Regions from separate parts of the Providencia xihuensis genome, predicted to be linked through region 1. Evidence: predicted binding sites of a transcription regulator. Region 1 holds the regulator's gene; each other region holds the start of a gene.
The links. Region 1 encodes Fur, which represses iron uptake genes when iron is present. Its sites were predicted from a motif close to ATAATAATGAGAACNACTATCAA; they were not measured.
Positions count from the first base shown of each region.

Region 1 (3,218 bases):
AGGAACCTATGTTAAAGCAGAAGGTAATCAAGGCTACTTTTTGCAACGTATGACTCCTGGTTGGGCGACATCGAATGGACGTATGGATATTTGGTGGGATGGTCGTTCAGACTGGAACGCCAACAATGAAAAAGCGTTATATGCTGGTGTGATGTATGATCTTAAAAACTGGGATCTTGCGGGTTGGAAAGTGGGGACATCCTATATTTATGGTTGGGACGCAAAACCAAGTACTAACTCCCAATATGCCCAAGATGTGCGTTTAAAAGAAAGTGCGTGGAATTTTGATATATTATATACCGTTCAAACAGGTCGAGCAAAAGACACTCTCTTTAAGTTACACTTCACCAAATATGATAATCATACCGATATCCCTAGTTATGGTGGTGGTTATGGAAATATCTTCCAAGATGAAAAAGATATTAAATTTATGGTAATGATGCCATTTACGGTTTTTTAATGAGTTAAGTAAATAGCGGTTACCATTGTAATATCTATAATGGTAACCAACTAAAAATACACATAGCATATATATGCAATATCAAACTATTAAATAGAATAAGAAAATATACTTATATTTAAAGTTTGAAATTTAAAAATAAGGTGGGGATAGATCCACCTTATTTTTAATATGTAGTCATTATCCTAGTACAGAAAAACAAATGATTATAACGAAGCAATTCCTTTATCATCTTCATTATTAGTGATAGGCGTATCATGTTTTATTTTATCTTTTAATTTTGTGACTTTATCCATATGAGAAACACTATTTTTGACTTTAGCTTGTCCTGAAAGGATGCCGCCTTTTTTAATCGATAAACTGCTGTAGTGAATTGTTCCATGGACTTCGCCATTATTTTCGATACTAATGGACTCAGAGACGCACTCACCCTCAACTTGGCCATTAATAATCAATTCTTTACAAGTAATATTACCCGTCACTTGGCCGTTGAGCATAACTTTTACAGTATTATCTTTCCCTGTAATATTGCCAACCACCTTGCCGTAAATATGCACTTGCTCGTTAGATGTTATGTTGCCTTCAAACATAACATCCCTTGAGATAATTGTATTCGATTTTTCTTCACTAAGCGTTGGGGTTGATATCGTAACTTGTTCTTCTATCTTAGAAATAATATCAGGTTCACGAATTGTAGTTGTTTCTTCTAGAGCTTGTTTGTTTTGTCTTTTGGTGAACATTTTACTTACCTTTTTTTGATTGAAGTATAAGATCAAGAACAGAATTGATAATACAAATGAAAATAAGGTGATGGCAGTATGACGAAAAAACCATCCTATTAAAGTAAGAAACCAGAAGAAAAAACTAGTGTTAATAAAAAGATATGTTTTTTTCATCAGTTAATCTCTTACGAAGTACGAGAGTAATCCAAATAAGTCTAGCTAAAAATATATGAATTACATCATATAATTGTAATTTAACTTTTTTATTACACTAATCTTGCTTATTAAATTAAAAGCAAGCCAAAATTTGGTCGTAATATGTTGAACTTATTTTAGACATTAATTAGATAAATCATATGACAGTGATATAAAAAACAGATGCAATGTATGTTTTAAATGACGTTATGCATCACTATGATACCATTGTAAATATTTTAAAATAGAGAGATGAATTTATCCGACAAACAATATAAAGGATTTGAAGTGAATTGCAACTTATTATAGAACACTTCAATATTTCACCTTAATGACATATTTTAGTGATAAATATAAAGTGAATAAGATAAATTATGGGTATTCTAACTGGAAAAGGTTAATTTATCGGTGAATTGATGCAATAAAAAAGCCTGATAACGATAGCATCAGGCTTTTGAAGAATGGGTCACCATCAAGTTACGATGGCGATTAATTTATTACTCTTTTGCTTCGTGTGCGTCAGCGTTATCGCGGCAATCACCATCAGCACAGTGGCCATATAAGTATAAGCTGTGGTTAGACAGTTTAATACCATGGCGAGCAGCGATATTTTTTTGGCGGGTTTCAATCGACTCGTCAGTAAACTCAATCACTTTACCACAATCTAAACAAATTAGGTGGTCATGGTGATGTTGCTGAGTTAATTCGAATACAGATTTTCCACCCTCGAAATTATGGCGTGTAACGATACCTGCATCATCAAATTGGTTCAATACACGGTATACAGTCGCTAGCCCGATCTCTTCGCCCATGTCGATCAGCTTTTTATAGAGATCTTCCGCACTGACGTGGTGGCACTCAGGCTCCTGAAGTACTTCCAAAATCTTAAGTCTTGGAAGAGTGACTTTGAGTCCAGCATTTTTCAATGCTTTATTGTTGTCTGTCATGCGGGTTTGTCCTGTATCTTAAATCATAAATTTAACAATAATGAGACATTTTTAACATAAAACCAGTTGTCTTCTAAACTGATTTACAATTATAGGCATGGAAAATAAAAATAGAAACCATGCATTGTCTCATTATTTTGATAATCTCTTATAAGTCTATCCAATAAGGATATTTAATCGATTATTTTAGACTGAATGATGCTCTGAGGTGGTACATTTTGAGCGGAAAATGATTCAATCTATCAGCAACACATATTTTTAATCGACTAGCCGAGAATTTCAGCTAATGACATTTCTTCAGAGATTTGTTTGACCCATGCATCCACTCGTTCATCTGTTAATTCAGGTTGGCGATCTTCGTCAATCGCTAAGCCGATAAAGTGGTTGTCATCCGCCATACCTTTAGAAACTTCGAAGTGGTAACCTTCAGTAGGCCAGTGTCCAACAATCACCGCACCTCGTGGCTCGATGATATCGCGAATTGTGCCCATCGCATCACAAAAATATTCTGCGTAGTCTTCTTGATCTCCACAACCAAAGAGCGCGACAAGCTTACCGTCAAAATCAATTTCTTCTAATGTTGGGAAAAAGTCATCCCAATCACATTGTGCTTCGCCGTAATACCAAGTTGGAATACCAAGAAGTAGAATGTCAAAAGCCTCAATGTCTTCTTTGCTACACTTAGCAATATCATGAACTTCTGCTACATCTTTGCCTAATCTTTCTTGGATCATTTTGGCAATATTTTCTGTGTTACCTGTATCACTTCCGAAGAAAATACCGATGACTGCCATAAACTGATTAACCTCTTGTTTTTCTAAGAGAGAAAGAAGGAATTTCTCAACTTCTAGAACTCATTTAGAACGAAAATAAATAGAATTTTATGCCTTATTC
Region 1 is NZ_CP169565.1:3,151,836-3,155,053, reverse strand. Features, by position in the region: gene ACE2AL_RS14205 (OprD family outer membrane porin) at 1-460, shown strand, start outside; gene ACE2AL_RS14200 (polymer-forming cytoskeletal protein) at 667-1,200, opposite strand; gene fur (ferric iron uptake transcriptional regulator) at 1,875-2,324, opposite strand; gene fldA (flavodoxin FldA) at 2,591-3,118, opposite strand.

Region 2 (3,218 bases), 630 kb from region 1:
TTGACATTGGCAATATACGTCGGTAGTCACTACCAACCAGAGAGCGAGCAAAGTGAGGCGCAGTCAGTCCCAAAAAACTAATTGGCCCAACGGCAGCCGTTGCGCTCCCAGCGAGTAATACGATGGCTACGGCAGAAAGAAGCCAGACTCGGTTTTGGTTTGCGCCAAGAGAATGGCTTAGGTCATTACCTAAAATGACCACATCCAATGCTCTCGTCAGGGATAAGGCAATCGCACAACCTATCAAAACCAGACCGCTGATCGGAAAAAGGACATCAAAACCCCGACCTTGCAATGAACCGACAACCCAGTGGCGAAATTGGTCAAATACCTGTTCATCACTATTTACGGTCACCATGTGCGTGATAGCGAGCAAAACAATCGAGAGAGCAACACCGGACAACACCATCCGAATGGGGTTCAAGCCTTGGCGGACTCCGGCTAAAAGATACACAATTACGCCTGCGATACCCGCACCCAGTAGACCGAACCACATATAAATTGTCACATCGGTGATACCTGTGAATGCGATAACCAGAACGATAGCAACCATTGCCCCTGCGTTAATGCCAAACAGGCCCGGATCAGCTAAAGGGTTACGTGTTATTGCTTGCATTAGTGTCCCCGCGGCACCAAGAGCAATACCAATGACAATCGCAAGTAAGGTTCTAGGAAAACGCAGGTAGCGAACTAGCAAGTGTTCACTACTTGTGTTATCAAACTGAGTGAAAGCTTGCCAAGTCGTTGAAATAGCAACAGAACGGCTACCAACACCAAGGCTAATAATGGAAAAAGTGACTAATAATAAGCAGCAAATAACCACTGGCCATTTTAGGGAAGTTCGCGTTAATGGCATATCAGGACTCATGCTTTTTAAAACGTGCAACAATGTCATTAATTATTTCTTGCGCACTGTAATAATCAACACGGAATGAATTTGCACCTAGGCCATAAACTTGCTTATTTTTGACTGCATTGAGATTGGCGAGGATCGGGTCTGCCATAAAGTTTTGCGCTTCTTTATCGGTTCCACGTAATAAAAAAGTGGTTGGCGCATTCAGTTGGGTCAGGTGCTCATATTGTGCCCAAACAAAGTCAGAGACAGGTTTATCTTTCGGCTGCCATTCAGAAGGCGCACTTTCAATGCTAAACCCAAGTTGCTGCAGTAAGATGGCGTGAGGACTAGTTTTTAGCGAAACGGGGTTAACTGTTCCTGGGCCAAAATAGGCAATAATATTTGCTTCGCCATCAGGAAGCTGTAATTGGCTTTTACTTTCTTCGATAAATTTATCGAAACCCTCTAAGAGGTCGGTGGCGGCTTTTTCTTGCCCTGTAGCTTGCCCTAATTGCAGGGCAAGACTCTCCCAACCTTGTTTGCCATAATCTAATACAATCGTTGGTGCAATTTGTTGAAATTGTGAAACTTGTGGGTAAACAGTATCACCGCCATTTATGGACACGACAATTAAATCAGGTGCGACAGCATAGGCCATTTCCAAGTCCACACTGCCAGCAGACCATAACTTTTCAACGCCTTTTTGTTTTGCAATAGCGTCCCATTGTGCAAAAAATTGCCCGTTTGCCGTGGTGGAACTCGCTATCACTGGCGCATCAATGGCGAGCAATGTACCAGTGATTGAAACAGAGGCGGATAAAATACGCGTTGGTTTACTTTTTATTTCGACCATAGAACCATCCACACTGGTAAAGGTTCTAGGCCATGACTGGCTATCAGCGCCGACAAGGGCGGTTGCCGAAACGATGCTTGAAACACTCAGGGTAGAGAATAGTGTGATAGCGCAGACAAATGTTTTTAACATGGCAGTTTTCCAAACAAAACAGGCTGTTATTAATAGATTAAATATTGTTGTTAATGATAATCATAACCAATATCATTAACAACAAGTATTGAAGTGATCATTAAGGGAAAATGCGAGTGAGAACACAAAAAACGATTTGTATTGGCCTATCACTGTCACCAACTTGGGTAAGTACCCAAAGTGCCAAACAAGATCCTAACCAACGAGAAGCTATTCTGAACCCCAGTTATTATATTGCGCTATCCAAACGCGCAGAGGCGGCAAAACTGGATTTTTTATTTCGACCAGATGCCCAGTTTTTGAATATCGATAAAGGAAACCAAGCCCCAGCTTTTGGCGGAATAGACCCATCTTTATTGATAGCATCAATTGCGCATGCAACAAATCACATTGGTTTTGTTTCCACGATTTCGGCCTTATTTTACCCACCTTATATTGCTGCGAGACAGTTACAGTCTCTAAACTGGATAACTAATGGTCGAGTAGGTTGGAATATTGTCACTGCGCTCAAAGGTCAGCAAAATTTTGGCTTGAAAACGTTACCGGATTCAGAGGAGCGCTATGAAATTGCCAAAGAATTTACGGCTGTTGTTGAAGCTCTATGGGCAAGCCATCCCAATAGCCAACCAGATCAATATCAATCCAGTGAAAGTCGCTACAGCGGTTCATCTATCCAACAAATTAACCACCAAGGGCGCTATTTTAATGTGGAAGGCCCACTGAATATTCCTGCTTATTCGCAGCCTATTCCCTATTTTCAAGCGGGAGCATCACCTGCAGGGCGTGATTTTGCCGCTGCTGTTGCGGATGGTATTTTTGCCGCCACACCGGATATTGACTGTGCAATAGAATTTTATCAGGACATTCAGCGTCGTGTTGTAAGTGCAGGGCGGGAACCTAATGCGGTTAAGGTATTACCAGGTTTGAGTTTTTATTTAGCCGACAGTCGGGAAGAAGCTTATCGTTTGTTTGAACAAACTCACGCCAATGCGGACTCACGAACTAAATTCCGTTATATAGAATCATTAATTAATTTAGACCTAAGCCAGCTACCAATTGACACCGTGATCACGCCCGAAATGCTACCTGAAGGTACCGAAGCGCCATATAGCCAAACGCATGCTCAGTTATTAAGGCGTTATATTTGCCAGCACCAACCTACGATCCAAATGCTGTTATCCGCTCCAGAGGTCAATGGCTCTTCACATTGGCGGGTGATTGGTACGGTGAGTGATTTAGTTGATGAAATTGAGAGGTGGACAGACAAACAAGCTTGCGATGGTTTTATCGCTTTGCCATGTGGTTCAGAACAATCATTAACGTTATTTCTCGAACAAGTGGTCCCTAAATTAGTCGAAAAAGGGATATTCAGGGCAAATTACCAACAACAAACGTTAT
Region 2 is NZ_CP169565.1:2,525,396-2,528,613, reverse strand. Features, by position in the region: gene ACE2AL_RS11260 (FecCD family ABC transporter permease) at 1-895, opposite strand, end outside; gene fepB (Fe2+-enterobactin ABC transporter substrate-binding protein) at 858-1,820, opposite strand; gene ACE2AL_RS11250 (NtaA/DmoA family FMN-dependent monooxygenase) at 1,937-3,218, shown strand, end outside.
Region 2: a site for Fur is predicted at 1,874-1,896, ahead of fepB (Fe2+-enterobactin ABC transporter substrate-binding protein). Genes of this name have one in related genera too.

Region 3 (3,218 bases), 1.5 Mb from region 1:
GACAATCGGAAACGTCACCACAGGGTTGGCAGTTACAGGTAATTGATTAAAGGAGAATAACCCTGCGATAGTTAATGCCAAAAACATCACTATTGTCGGAATCGGCCGAGTAATGGCCCAAGAAGATAGCTGTAATTTCATTGGCTATCCTTTACAGGCACAATAATGTCATCATCTGATAAAAAAGCTTGTGCATAAGCCACAACATCTAAACTCGGCGCTAATGGGGTTAACACTTCCACTCGCCCTTGCTGAATTTTGCCAATTTGTATTTTTTGTTTCGCCACTTTGCCGTCTGTCACAGTAAAAATATAACGTTCGCCATTGGGTTCTGTACGAATGGCACTATAAGGTAGCGATAGCTGTTCACGGGGTGAATTTCTGTACACCATGGTGCCCGTTTCACCTAGACGCACTTGTTTAGTCGGCTCTGTAAGCGCCACACGGATTTTTCCAAGTTGGGTTAATGCATCTATTTTTGGCGACAAATAACGTAATTTCCCCAATGTTGATTGGTTTTCATCAAGGTTAATCACCACGGGATTACTGCCCACAATGCGAGAAAGCTCGGAAGGGTGAGCTTGCGCTTCAAACTCTAATTCATTATTTTCAATCAACTTAAATAACAAGCTGTTATCTGATAGCGTACCATTCATGGCGTGACGTTCACTGATCACCCCCGAAACAGGGGCAATAATTTTCGATTTGTCTTCTTGGCTTTGTTCACGCATTAACTGGGCTTTGAGTTGGCGCAGCTCTGCACGGCTTGCTGTTAACAATGCGCTCTGTGCGGCTGCTTCTGATTTGGCTTTGCCAAATTCATTCGCCGAAATCACCCCTGTTTTTGCCAGCGGTGATAAGCGTTGCAGCTCTTGTTGAGATTGAGCGCTGAGTGCTTCTTGTTGTTTAATGTATGCCGCAGCTTTATCAATTTCTGCTTTTAATTGATTAACCCCTGCACTTTGGATCGGTGATTCCAACGTCGCGAGCAATTGCCCTTTTTCAACCCATTCCCCTTCTTCCACAAACACTGCGGTAACCATTTGCTGTTGCAATGGAGAACCAATCGAAATTTCGTTTTTTGCCACAAATTTGCCAGGAATGCTGACGACATCAACCGCCATCACATTTTTTGGGTTTGTGACGCTTAGGCGAATTTCCTCTGCCTGCATATTCAAGCAGATGAAAAATAATGAAATGGCTAAAAAAATGTGTTTCATAAGTCATAAAATTCCCGAGTAGACGCTCGCGCTACTGTAATTTCGCTTAACCCTAAACTCCATAAACCAAAGTTAAACCTTAATTTTTCGTTAAGCTTGGCAAAAATCATCAAGTGCATTTTTGCCATACGGGAAAATTATTAACTGAGATCAAATATCGACCATAAATTAGCTAGCCAATTATTTATTTCCGATATGTTTTAGTGATACTATTCGCAAACAATATAATTATCATTCTCATTTACATTTGCTAGGGATTACTATGACTAAGCAACATCACTACACACTTGTCGCCGCAGGTATTTGCGCGGCTTTGGCTTCATTTAGTACGACAGCAGCAGAAGATTCAGACAAACTTATCGTCACCGCATCAGGTTATTCACAACAATTACGCGATGCCCCTGCCAGTATTACGGTGATCACCGCCGAACAGTTACAAAACAAACCTGTGCGCGACCTTGCTGATGCGGTTAAAGACGTAGAAGGTGTCAGCATTGTGGGTTCAGCCAATAAACAAGATATTAATATCCGTGGCTTACCCGGTGAATACACCTTAATACTGGTTGATGGCCGTCGCCAAAACAGCCGTGAGTCACGCCCAAATGGCAGCGGTGGTTTTGAAGCGGGCTTTATGCCGCCCGTCGAAGCCATTGAGCGCATTGAAGTGATCCGTGGACCAATGTCTTCCCTGTATGGTTCTGATGCAATGGGTGGTGTTATCAATATCATCACCAAGAAAGTAACTAATGAATGGCACGGTAGCGTAACAACAGGCACGATTATCCAAGAAAACAGTGATAGCGGTAATTCCACCGACGGTAACTTCTATCTGTCAGGCCCACTCGTTAAAGATAAATTAGGCTTGCAGTTATACGGCGGTGGTGATTATCGACAAGAAGATAAAATTACAGATGGACACTACAAAAAAGACAACAAAAGTCTCACCGCTAAGCTAAGTTTTACACCAACTGAAAACCAAACCTTCCTTTTAGAAGCAGGTAGAACACTGCAAGAAAGAGAAGAAACCCCGGGCAAATCCCTTGCTGAATATGAAATGCGCGGACAATCAAAACAATATAATAAAAAAACCGAACTCTACAATAACCGAAACCACGCCGCGCTGACTTATAAAGGTGAATGGGATTCGTTTAATACAGAGTTAAGTGTCTATCAAGAAAGTACGAAGAAAAAAACCAAAACAGAAATTAAAGATGCCATCACTAAGCTGACTGAATACCGCTATGAAGACCGTGTACCTGAAATTACTAATACAGTGGTAGATGGTAAAGTTGTTGCGTTCTTACCTGACAACATCTTAACAGTCGGTGGTCAATACCAATACTCAAAACTCAAAGACAGCTCATTGGTTTCAAAAGGAAAATTTGAAAATAGCAGCATGAGTGTCGACCAATCTGCTTTATTCGTTGAAAACGAATTTACTGCAACTGATGACCTCATTCTAACGGGTGGATTACGTTTAGATCACCATGAAACTTACGGTAACCACTGGAACCCTCGCGGTTACGCGGTTTATTATCTAACTGACGAAATCACCATTAAAGGTGGCGTGTCATCTGCATTCCGTGCGCCAACACTACGTGAGGTCAGCAAAGGTTATGGCACTTCTACAGAAGGTGGAAATGGGATTATTTATGGTAATCCAGACCTGAAACCTGAAAAAAGTGTTAGTGAAGAAATCAGCATTGCCTATAACCATGAGTCGGGCTTTGATGCCAGCCTGACCCTATTTAATACTGACTTTAAAAACAAGTTAACCAGCTATAACACTGGCAATCCAGACCCGCTTTCAAACCTAAATCTCTATACTTATGACAATGTCGGTAAGGCAAATGTTAAAGGAGTTGAAATCGCAACAGGTATTCCAATTGCTAAAGACTGGAAATTCAGCGCCAACTACACCTACACTGATTCAGAGCGTAAAAGTGATGATGAAAAACTCGGTAATGGTATTTCACTTAAAGGCTATCCATTGGATAA
Region 3 is NZ_CP169565.1:203,150-206,367, reverse strand. Features, by position in the region: gene ACE2AL_RS00910 (efflux RND transporter permease subunit) at 1-141, opposite strand, end outside; gene ACE2AL_RS00905 (efflux RND transporter periplasmic adaptor subunit) at 138-1,220, opposite strand; gene ACE2AL_RS00900 (TonB-dependent receptor domain-containing protein) at 1,483-3,218, shown strand, end outside.
Region 3: a site for Fur is predicted at 1,445-1,467, ahead of ACE2AL_RS00900 (TonB-dependent receptor domain-containing protein). Genes of this name have one in related genera too.

Region 4 (3,218 bases), 150 kb from region 1:
TCGCAGGTGGACGCCAAGAACGACCATAACTGGTAAAGAACTCCATCCACTCGACATCTGGGCGAATAGCCAGACGAGCATTAGGTGAAAACGCACCTTCCGATTTATCAACATTCCAATGTTCTGTATACAGCGTGCTTGGGCAATCACGTAACCGTCTACCTGTGCATGGATTTTCCTTTGTATAAGGGAAGATGGCATAACGCATGCTGGTTTGCCCTTTGAGGGTATAGTAGTCGTAACGCATTCCCCCTTCCAATGTTAACCAATCGTCATATTCGTAAGTTAAATTAGTAAACAATGAGCTCAATGTACGTTTTCCATCTGGTGTTACGCCTGATGCGGCTTCTCGTGTTGAGGTGCTGCTAGCTTTATCTTGGAAAGTTTCAAAACCATAATGCGCTTTTAATAAATTATTATGATTAAATTCAATCTCTGAATGATTTTCGAGTTGCACCCCGAATGTTTTAACCCGAGTATCCATCTGATAGCCATTATTAAAAATTTGGCTCGTTGAATAAGTTTCAGTGTCATCTTTCGTATCAACAAAATACACTTTCCCTTTAAATTCTGTACTCCATGGACTGCCACTAAACTGCGTATAATCAAGGGAATAGTTCTGGGTTGTCACATCACTAAACCCACTGCTTTTCCATCCAAGTTTATATGGCCACGTTTGCGCCAAATTAGTTAATGTACCTGCATTAGGTGTCGCCACTTTGGTTTCTAAATAATTGAATTGTAAGCGTTGTGACTCACTGAGATTCCAACCTGCTTTCGCCAAATATGAGGTCATCTGGTAATTGCTATCGTTAATTCGGGTATGTTTTAAACCACGCACTAATTCGTCATAATGCCCTGCATCATTGTTGATGCGAATGTCGCCAATACTCCCGTGCGTCCCTGGTTTATAGTCACCTAAGCGGCGTTCACTGGCAGCAAACAGTAAATCCCCCTTTTCATTTCCCAAGGCAAATGCGCTACTACCGATAAAATGAGTATTATTCGTCCCTGTACTGGCATGTAATTTTCCACCAAATGTCTTATCTTTCGATAAAAAATCAGATGCATTTACCGTATTAAATGTGGCAACTCCGCCAAGCGTTCCCCCACTCCCCATACCACTATTGTTTCCTTTTTGAATTTCAACGCCAGATAGCAACTCAGAATCAATATACATTGAGCCGTTACGCTGCCCATGGCCGCTTTTTTGGAAGTTTTGCCGCATTCCATCAATATTCATGTTCACACGCCCATAATCTTGGATCCCACGAATATTCACTGATAGCGACGGGTCTTGCTGGCTGACACTGGAATACACGCCGGTGGTAAGCTCTAGTACGTCAGCAATATGCTTCGGTGGCCTGTCTTCAATTTGTTTTTTACTAATCACACTCACCGATGAGGGACTACTGTAGACCCAATCTCCTTGCTGTATTTGGCTTGCTGTCACCGTAATATTATCTAACTTAATGACGTTTTCACTTGTGGAGGAATTAATTACCCGATGAATAGAAATACGATTATTGTGTATTTGGACCTGAACTGGATTTTCGCCAACAAGTTGCTGCAATCCTTCTTGCAAGGTTAACTGCCCTTTGATGCCTTGGCTTTTTAAGCCGTTCATTTCTTGGCTATTAATAATGATTTCAACTTTTGCCTGTTGGGCAAATTGCAACAATACGTTCTCAAGCGATCCTGCTCCAATCGAAAATGAAATTTTCTGTTGGGTTGCAGTTATTGATTGACTGGCATGAGCAATGTTAAATAATGAATATGCAGGTAGTGCTCCTAATACAAGGTAAACACAGAGTGTGGCTGTTTTATATTGGTGCTTTTTTTGAGTCATTTCCCATCCCTAAAATGATAATGGTAATAAAAATCATAATCACTTAGATTAAGACGTAGAAATGAAAGAAACCCGTAAAAATAATTTAAATACTTGTGAAAAATAATAATTTCTTTATCTATCAGTAGATTAATGTGAAAAATGGTACTTCATAAATCGTGAGTCCTTTTGATGACACAAGGTACTTAAGTCCACTTTCTAGTGTGTTAATTTGCAATACGCCGCTTAGTTTCTCCTTACTGTCGCTAGCTAAAATAATAATTCGCTTTTTATGGTAACGATTAATTTCAGCGGTAATCTCAGAAAGCGTTTGCTGTTGAAAAATAATCTGGCCTTCACGCCACCCTTCTGACGCCTGTTTGGCAAGTGGTATTGTGGGTAAAATTTGCTGCTGGTATTGCGTAAAGCTGCCTGCTTTTACCGTCAATTCTTGTCCTGATAATAGCGATATTTTAACGCTGTGCTGATAGACACTTACACCAACATTATCCCCTTCATTATCAATGGCAAACTCTGTTCCCAGCGCTTGAGTTACACCATTTCTCGCCTTAACTTGGAAAGGACGCAGTTCACTACCAGTGATAGGTGCAACAGAGAAATAGGCGCGTCCTTGGAGCAAATTGACTTGTCGATATTGCCCGTCAAAAGCTAGCTGTAATTGTGCACCACTATCGAGGTCGACTTGGCTGCCATCGGGCAATATGATATGTTGAACTTCACCAATTCTGGCTTGGTAATCAATCTGTTCTTGATTTTCACCCCACCAAATCAAAGTCACCAAACCACACACTAAAATACTGGCTGCAACGGAAATTTTCACAAAACTTTTTGTGGCTTTAATTGGTTTCTCTGTTTTTCTAGGCTGTTGATTATAGGAAGTTAACGCCCAAATTTGCCTTGCACGATAATAAGCATTGGCATGCTCTTTCGATGCATTCACCCAATGCTGAAACTCGCTATTTTCTTGTGCATTCAGCTCTCTTTGAGTGGTCTTGACGACCCACATCGCCGCTGTGTTTTCGATTTCAGATGGAGATGTTGTTGATTTCATGATTAATCCTTCCATTGATGAATCAGAACAGCCAATGCATTGGCTAAATGCTTTTCAACAGTACTGAGCGAAATATTCAACAATTGAGCCACTTCGGTTTGAGTCAATCCCTCTTCTCGGTGCAAACGAAAAATAGCCTGTGTTCTCTTGGGCAATGTTTGAATAATGGCTTGTATCTGGCTAAGTTGCTGCTCTCTTATTGCTGTTGCTTCAAGGCTTTTTACTTGTGCAGGTATTTCTTGCCATTGCTCATCACTGATAACCATTGAAGGGCGTGCTTTTTGTTCCCTAAAGTGATCAATCATCAGGTTTTTCGCA
Region 4 is NZ_CP169565.1:3,306,475-3,309,692, forward strand. Features, by position in the region: gene ACE2AL_RS14865 (TonB-dependent hemoglobin/transferrin/lactoferrin family receptor) at 1-1,849, opposite strand, end outside; gene ACE2AL_RS14870 (FecR domain-containing protein) at 1,971-2,900, opposite strand; gene ACE2AL_RS14875 (RNA polymerase sigma factor) at 2,903-3,218, opposite strand, start outside.
Region 4: a site for Fur is predicted at 1,864-1,886, ahead of ACE2AL_RS14865 (TonB-dependent hemoglobin/transferrin/lactoferrin family receptor). Genes of this name have one in related genera too.